3 regions of the Kitasatospora sp. NPDC088346 genome follow, and region 3 is predicted to be linked to each of the others. Evidence: riboswitches for the same ligand, from Rfam matches in the RefSeq annotation. Region 3 holds a riboswitch; each other region holds the start of a gene.
What was found. A riboswitch is a leader RNA that binds a small molecule or an ion and turns the genes downstream of it on or off. The one in region 3 is predicted to bind cyclic di-AMP.

Region 1 (2,252 bases), on a different contig from region 3:
CTCAGCGCGGCCGACCGGGCCGCCGTGATGGGCGACCGGGCCTCGCGCAGCGACGACCGCTTCGACCTGGCCAACCTCCCGGCCCCCGGCGGCTACGCCGGTGTCGCGGTGGACGCCGCCATGGGCAAGCGCGGTTCGGCCTACGTCTGGGGCGCCACCGGCGCGAGCACCTTCGACTGCTCGGGTCTGATGGTCTGGGCGTACGCGAAGGCCGGCGTCTCGCTGCCGCGCACCTCGCAGAGCCAGGCGACCGTCGGCACCAACGTCGGCACCAACATCGCCAACGCCCAGCCGGGCGACCTGGTGATCTACCACAGCGACGCCCACCACGTGGCGATGTACATCGGCAACGGCCTGGTGGTGCACGCCCCGCGCACCGGTGACGTGGTGAAGGTGATGAAGGCCGACGCCATGCCGATCAAGACCATCCGACGGGTCTGAGACCGGTCGCTCCGGGACGGGATCGACACCCCGACCCTGCAGTCCCATTTCGGACATTTGCCCTCTTGAGGGGCTAGTTGACGCTCCATGACACGCCCGGACGGGTCGAGATCCCGCTGTGATCTCCGACACGCCGGGCGTTTCATTGTGCGACCATATGCTGAGTATTTATCAGCCCTGGGTAGGTGTTCTGTCACTGTCGGTCGTAATCGGAATCAAACATGGCAATGATTCCGACTTTTTTCCGACAAGGATTTGAACGGATCACGGATGGGTTACTAGGGTCATGTCACGGACCGCCGCGCAGTCGTCCACCCAGCCCGGGTGGCAACGGTGGTCACCGCCGAGTCCGAGAAGCAGCCGGGCAGTCTGACTGCCTGTGGGGGAGCCCCTGAGGGGGTGCTGTGCATCGGAGCCGGGGAACCACGTTCCTCGGGGTGAATCGGCGCCAGGTCGACCGCAGGGGCGGCGCGCGGAGTTGGTCCGCGCGCCTGACGGGCAGTCGGTGAGGCGTTGTAGGGCTTGTCTTCCGGCCCGAACCCGTCAGCTCACCCGGTAGGCGGTGTGAGGAAGAAGGAGTCCGCCTTCGTGGCGTCCCATCGTCGTCCCAAGCCCGCAGGCCGGGCCCGCGTCTCCATCCTGACGGCCGCCGCCGCCACCGCCGTGGCGCTCTCCTCGCAGTCCGGTGCGCACGCCGACCCGGCTCCGACCAAGGACCAGGTCAAGGCCCAGGTCGACGCCCTCAACGAGGAGGCCGAGTCCAAGACCGAGGAGTACAACGCCGCGGTCGAGAAGGAGCAGAACCTGCAGAAGCAGGTCTCCCAGATGCAGGACCAGGTCGCCCGCCAGCAGGCGCAGGTGAGCACCATTCAGGGCAGCCTGGGGGAGATCGCCGCCGAGCAGTACCGCACCGGTGGGATCCCGCAGACCGTGCAGCTGATGCTCTCCGCCAGCCCGGACTCCTTCCTCAACCAGGCCGGCGCGATGAACCAGGTCGGCAGCTCGCAGGCCGACGTGCTGAAGGCCTTCAAGGACGAGCAGGGCAAGCTCGACCAGCAGAAGCACGAGGCCGAGCAGAAGCTCGCCGAGCTGGACACCACCGCCAAGCGGCTGAAGGCCGACAAGGAGGAGGTCCAGGCGAAGATCGCCAAGGCGACCGCCCTTCTGGAGACGCTCACCCAGCAGGAGCGTGACGAGCTCGCCGCTGCCGAGGCCAAGGCCGCCGCCGAGGCCAAGGCCAAGGCGACCGCCGCCCCGGCCCCCGAGCGGGCCTCCCGCGACTCGGCCCGTACGGACATCGCCGTCAACGTGCCGGCCGGTTCGCACGCCGCCGCCGCGATCGCCGCCGCCCAGTCCAAGCTGGGCAGCCCGTACTCCTACGGCGCGGCCGGTCCGAGCAGCTTCGACTGCTCCGGCCTCATGAAGTGGGCCTACGCGCAGGCCGGCGTGTCCCTGCCGCGGACCTCGCAGGACCAGCGCGGCGCCGGCACCAACGTCGGCACCAACATCGCCAACGCCCAGCCCGGCGACCTGATCATCTACCGGAGCGACGCCAGCCACGTCGCGATGTACGTCGGCAACGGCCAGGTCATCCACGCCCCGCACACCGGCTCCGTGGTCCGCTACGAGACCGCCACCATGGCGCCGATCAACGCGATCGTGCGGCCCTGACGCCGTCGCGTCCCCGTCCACGTCCACCGGCCCGGCACTCCCCGTGAGTGCCGGGCCGGTGGCGTCACGGCCGCCGGCCTGCGGCGGGACCGAGCGGTGGGCCAGGTGTCCGATTAGTGGTCAAATATTCGCTGCTGGAG
Region 2 (2,252 bases), on a different contig from region 3:
CGGCCTGCTCGCCCAGCAGTCCCGTCCGCGCCACCAGGTAGCCGACCGCGGTGAGCACCCAGATCGGGGCGAAACCGGACAGCAGCGACTGCATGGAACCTCGGTCTGGATCGTCGGGCACGGGCCGCGGGCGCCAGTCTGCCAGGGCCGCCGCCGGCCGCCGGCGGCGGGGCCGCCCGCCCGTGCGTCCCCGAACGCACCCCGACGCACCGCGGGCGGTCCCGGTGGGTGCCGGGCACCCACCGGGACCGCCCGGGAACGGCGGCCGAGCCGGTGGCTCAGGGCAGGTTGAGCACCTGGCCGGGACGGATCAGGTCGGGGTTGGTGCCGACCGTCGGGTTCTGCGCGTACAGCCCCTTCCAGCCGCCCAGCGTCAGCGAGTCGGAGATGGTGGAGAGGGTGTCGCCGGGCGCGACGGTGTAGGTGTTCGGCGGGGCCGGCTCGGCGACGGCGGCGGTCACCGCTGCGGCCCGGGTGGTCGGCGCGGACGCCGCGGTCGTGTCCTGGGCGGCGGTCGGCGTGCCGCTGGGGGAGGCGCCGGGCACCGGAAGGTCGGCGCCGGGCGAGGCGGTGCCGGTGGGGGCCGTGCCGGTCGGCGCGGGGGTGACGGGGGTGGTCGCCGTGGGGTCCCCGGGGGCCGGGGTGGCCGGCGGGGTGACACCGGGCTGCGGCACGATGGTCGGCTGGTCGGTCGGCAGCCCGCTGGGCTGGCCGGTCGGCAGGCCCGACGGCTGGTCGGTCGGCAGGGCGCCCGGCAGGGTCCCCGGAAGGTCGGTGGAGATCTGCGGGGAGGCGCCCGGCTGCGCCGGAGCGGTGGTCGCGTCGGGGGTGGTGGTCGGCGTGAAGTACTGCGGCACGGCCGCGCCGTCGCCGCGGACCCGGGGACCGGTGTCCGGCGTGGTCTCGGTCGGCGCGGGGGCCGGGGTGGCCGTCTGCGCGGGCAGCCCGGCGGCGGGGCCGCAGGTGGGCCACAGGCTCGGGCCGTGGCCGGCCAGCAGCCGCTCGGCGACGATGACCTGCTGCTCGGGCGTGGCGTGGTCGGGCTGCGAGGCGAACTCGTCGCCGCCGTACGCCACCCAGGTCCGCAACGTGAGTCCGAGGCCCCCGTAGTGTCCGGTGCCGGGATCGCCGTTCCAGTCCGCGCCGGTCTGGCACTGGGCGACCGTCTGCCAGGTGTCGGCCGTGGCGGCGTGTGCGCCGGTCGCGGTCAGCAACGGAAGCGCGAGACCGACACCCGCCACGCCGGCGGCCGCCACGGCCCGGTCGGCCTGGGTGGGACGGCGGTGACGCCCGGAACCCGAAAAGACCATTCAGTCATCCCTCTCCGCACGCCTGCGAGGTGAGCTGTCGGGTTCGGACCGGGAGGTGGCCCGGCCGCGCCGGGCGCGGCTTCACCCCAAGCCGAGGGGGATCGGCGGAAAAACCTGGGTCCCCCGCCCCTGCCCAGGGTCTTTCGATCGTCCCGTGGCGCGGTGGGCAGGGTTGGGCGTGCCGCGTTCCGGGCGCCCGCAGCAGCGGGCTGCTCGGGAGATTAGAGGGATCCACGCCTCAATAACAAGCCTGCATACTGAGCATCACACAATCATCACGACACCCCCGACCGGCGGCCCGTCAACCCCCCCTCCGCCCCGGCCGGGACCGGCGGTCCCGAGACCCCGGAGGTTCGACGGCGCACGGCCCCCGGCACGTCTGCGACCAGCGCTCGAAGGCGCTCCCGGGTCCCCCGGCCGACGGCCGGCCCGCACCCGGCCCGCCCGCCTCTCCGGGGATTTCGACGCCCTCCGGCCGAACCGCCGACCCCCTCCGCCACGTCTTGTCCGGTGTGGGACCAGCTCGACAGCTCGACCAGGGAGGCCGCCCATGTCCGTACAGTCGATCACCGGGGCGCCGACCGCCACGGCCCGGCGCCGGCCGGCCCGCGTCGGTGTGCTGCCCGGGCTGGAGGCCGCGGGCTGCCGCCAGGTGGACCCGGACCTCTTCTTCGGGGCGCGCCGGCAGGACACCGGGCCCCGGGTGGAGGCGGCCAAGGAGGTCTGCCGGCACTGCCCGGTGCGCGAGGCCTGCCTGCGCAGCGCGCTGGTGCACGAAGAGCGGGACGGTGTCTGGGGTGGGCTCACCCCGGCCGAACGGCGGAGGTTCGGCCGTCAGCTGGGCGACCTGATCGACCTGGGCGAGCAGGCCTCGCGCCGCTCCGACGCCGAGCTGATGGCGATCGGCCGCGAGCAGCGCCGGGCCCGCCCCGGTGTCGTCCT
Region 3 (2,252 bases):
GGAGGAGGTCCGGGAGTGCCTGGCCGCCGCCGATGCCGGCGACGGCGGCCGGGTGCCGCAGGTGCTCGCCACGCACCGGCGGCGGCTGCAGGCCCGGCTGGACCGGCTGCGCGGCGCCGTCCACCGGACGGATCATCTGATCGAGGAAGGGACGGAGTCGCTCATGGGTGAGGACGGAGCGGGGGCCACGGCCCCCGGGGACGAGCGGCAGCTCGCGGTGGACCTGTTCAACGGGGTCTGGCGGCTGCTGGAGCGGGAGGACCGCTCGGTGGAGGACGACGACCGGATGGTGCACATGGCGCACGCCTCACGGCACCACTGGGGGCAGGTGGGCACCGCCGTGAACCTCAGCCGGGGCGAGTGGCAGTGCTCCCGGGTGTACGCGGTGCTCGGCCGGGCGGAGCCCGCGCTGTACCACGCCCGGCGCGGGCTGGAGATCTGCCGCGCCCACGCGATCGGCGACTGGGACCTGGCCTTCGCGTACGAGGCGCTGGCCCGGGCGACGGCTGTGGCGGGGGACCGGGACCGGGCCAGGGAGTGGACCGAGCAGGCCCTGGCCGCCGCCGAGGAGATCGCCGCCCCCGAGGACCGCGAGCTGGTCCTCGCGGACCTGGAGGGCATCCCCGGGCAGCCCCGATTCTGGTAGCGCACAGGGGGCGCGGTCGCGGACGTGGGGGCAGGCGGGCTGTGAGGGACGTCTCATTGTCGGTATGCGACCCATCTGCCTAGCCTGCACGGGATGCCCGGCTGGGCAGACCCGCGGTCGGGACGCCTAGTCCTGTCCACCCGGCGGCGGACACCCGACCCACCTTCTGGACAGGAGCGGGGGAACCAGGTTTGTCGCCGTCGCGCCCCGCTCCCTCCGGAGCCGGGCGCGCGGCTCGGGGTGAAGCCGCTCCCCACCGGCGGCCGGGCAGCCTCGTGCCCGAACCCGACAGCTCACCTCGCAGGCGTCGCAGAGGAACCGCCATGCGACTTTCACCGACCCCCGCCCGCCTCGGCCTGCTGGCCGGAGCGACCGTACTCGCCGGCGTCCCGCTGGTCGGCCAGGCGCAGGCCGCCGGTCCGACGGTGACCCAGGACCGCCTGTCGCCGACCGCCATGGCGGCCGACACCGCCACCAAGGCCACCCTCACGGTGCACTCCTCGGGCTGCTTCACCGCCAAGACCCTCGGGGTCGGCGTCCGCGACGCCGCCGGGCACAACCTGGACTTCCCCGGCAACACCTCCAACGTCCAGATCTGCCCGGGCGGGACGACCTTCACCAGCGCCGCCCGCACCCTGCCGGCCGGCACGTACACCCAGTTCGGTTTCTGGCAGGACTCCGCCAACGCCTGGCACAACCTGCCCTCGCAGACGCTGACGGTCGGCGGCTCGACCACCCCGGCCCCGGCGCCCACCCCCACCCCCACCCCCACCCCCGCGCCGACCCCGACGCCCACCCCCGGCGCCGGTGCCCCGGTCGCGGGCAAGTCGCTGACCTGGTCGGACGAGTTCGACAGCCTCTCCGCGTCGCGCTGGACCACGGACAGGAGCAGCTCGTACCGCTACGGCAACCACAACCCGGACGACAACAAGCTCGACTGGCTGAGCAAGAGCGGCGTGAGCGTCTCCGGCGGCAGCGCGAACTTCACCGCCAAGCCGGGCGCCAACAAGCTGGAGAACGGCAAGCAGGCCTGGGACACCGGACTGCTCACCACCGAGTACTCCGCCGAGGGTTTCCAGGTGAAGACCGGCGACTACGCCGAGACCCGGGTCAAGCTGCCCTCCGGCACCGGAGCCTGGCCGGCCCTGTGGACCTGGAAGAACGGCAACGGGGAGATCGACTCCTTCGAGTACCACCCGGACAACCCGAACCTGCTGGAGCTGACCAACCACGTCAAGTCCGGCTCGAAGTACTACACCGACGCCGGTGCGGTCGCGAAGGACAAGTGGGTCACCATCGGCACCTACTACGGCGCCAACTCGGTCGACTGGTACGTCAACGGCACCAAGGTCTTCTCGGACAACACCGGGGTCGGCGCCAACTGGTCCGCGTACCTGATCCTCAACCTGTCGCTGAGCGCGGGCCAGTACCACCCGGCTCCCTCGGGCACCGCGCCGATCACCTTCGCCGCGGACTACGTGCGGGTCTACCGCTGATGCTCAGCCGGTCACGGAGAGCGTGAACGGGGTGCGGTCGTCCGCCGGGTGACGGTCGTCCGCCCCCACCACCAGCAGGTGCCCCTCCGCCCGTGTGCCGGGGGGCACCT

Region 1: linked by a shared signal. The riboswitch ahead of ACIOFR_RS02250 (NlpC/P60 family protein) and the one ahead of ACIOFR_RS04955 (hypothetical protein) in region 3 are both predicted to bind cyclic di-AMP.
Region 2: linked by a shared signal. The riboswitch ahead of ACIOFR_RS23550 (transglycosylase family protein) and the one ahead of ACIOFR_RS04955 (hypothetical protein) in region 3 are both predicted to bind cyclic di-AMP.

The regions. Positions count from the first base shown of each region.
Region 1 covers NZ_JBIURH010000001.1:502,288-504,539, forward strand. Annotated here, with positions in the region: gene ACIOFR_RS02245 (NlpC/P60 family protein) at 1-441, shown strand, start outside; cyclic di-AMP (ydaO/yuaA leader) riboswitch at 832-1,019, shown strand; gene ACIOFR_RS02250 (NlpC/P60 family protein) at 1,030-2,112, shown strand.
Region 2 covers NZ_JBIURH010000019.1:49,244-51,495, forward strand. Annotated here, with positions in the region: gene ACIOFR_RS23545 (AEC family transporter) at 1-94, opposite strand, end outside; gene ACIOFR_RS23550 (transglycosylase family protein) at 279-1,310, opposite strand; cyclic di-AMP (ydaO/yuaA leader) riboswitch at 1,316-1,466, opposite strand; gene ACIOFR_RS23555 (WhiB family transcriptional regulator) at 1,861-2,252, shown strand, end outside.
Region 3 covers NZ_JBIURH010000002.1:305,778-308,029, reverse strand. Annotated here, with positions in the region: gene ACIOFR_RS04960 (helix-turn-helix domain-containing protein) at 1-646, shown strand, start outside; cyclic di-AMP (ydaO/yuaA leader) riboswitch at 797-968, shown strand; gene ACIOFR_RS04955 (hypothetical protein) at 970-2,142, shown strand; gene ACIOFR_RS04950 (hypothetical protein) at 2,146-2,252, opposite strand, start outside.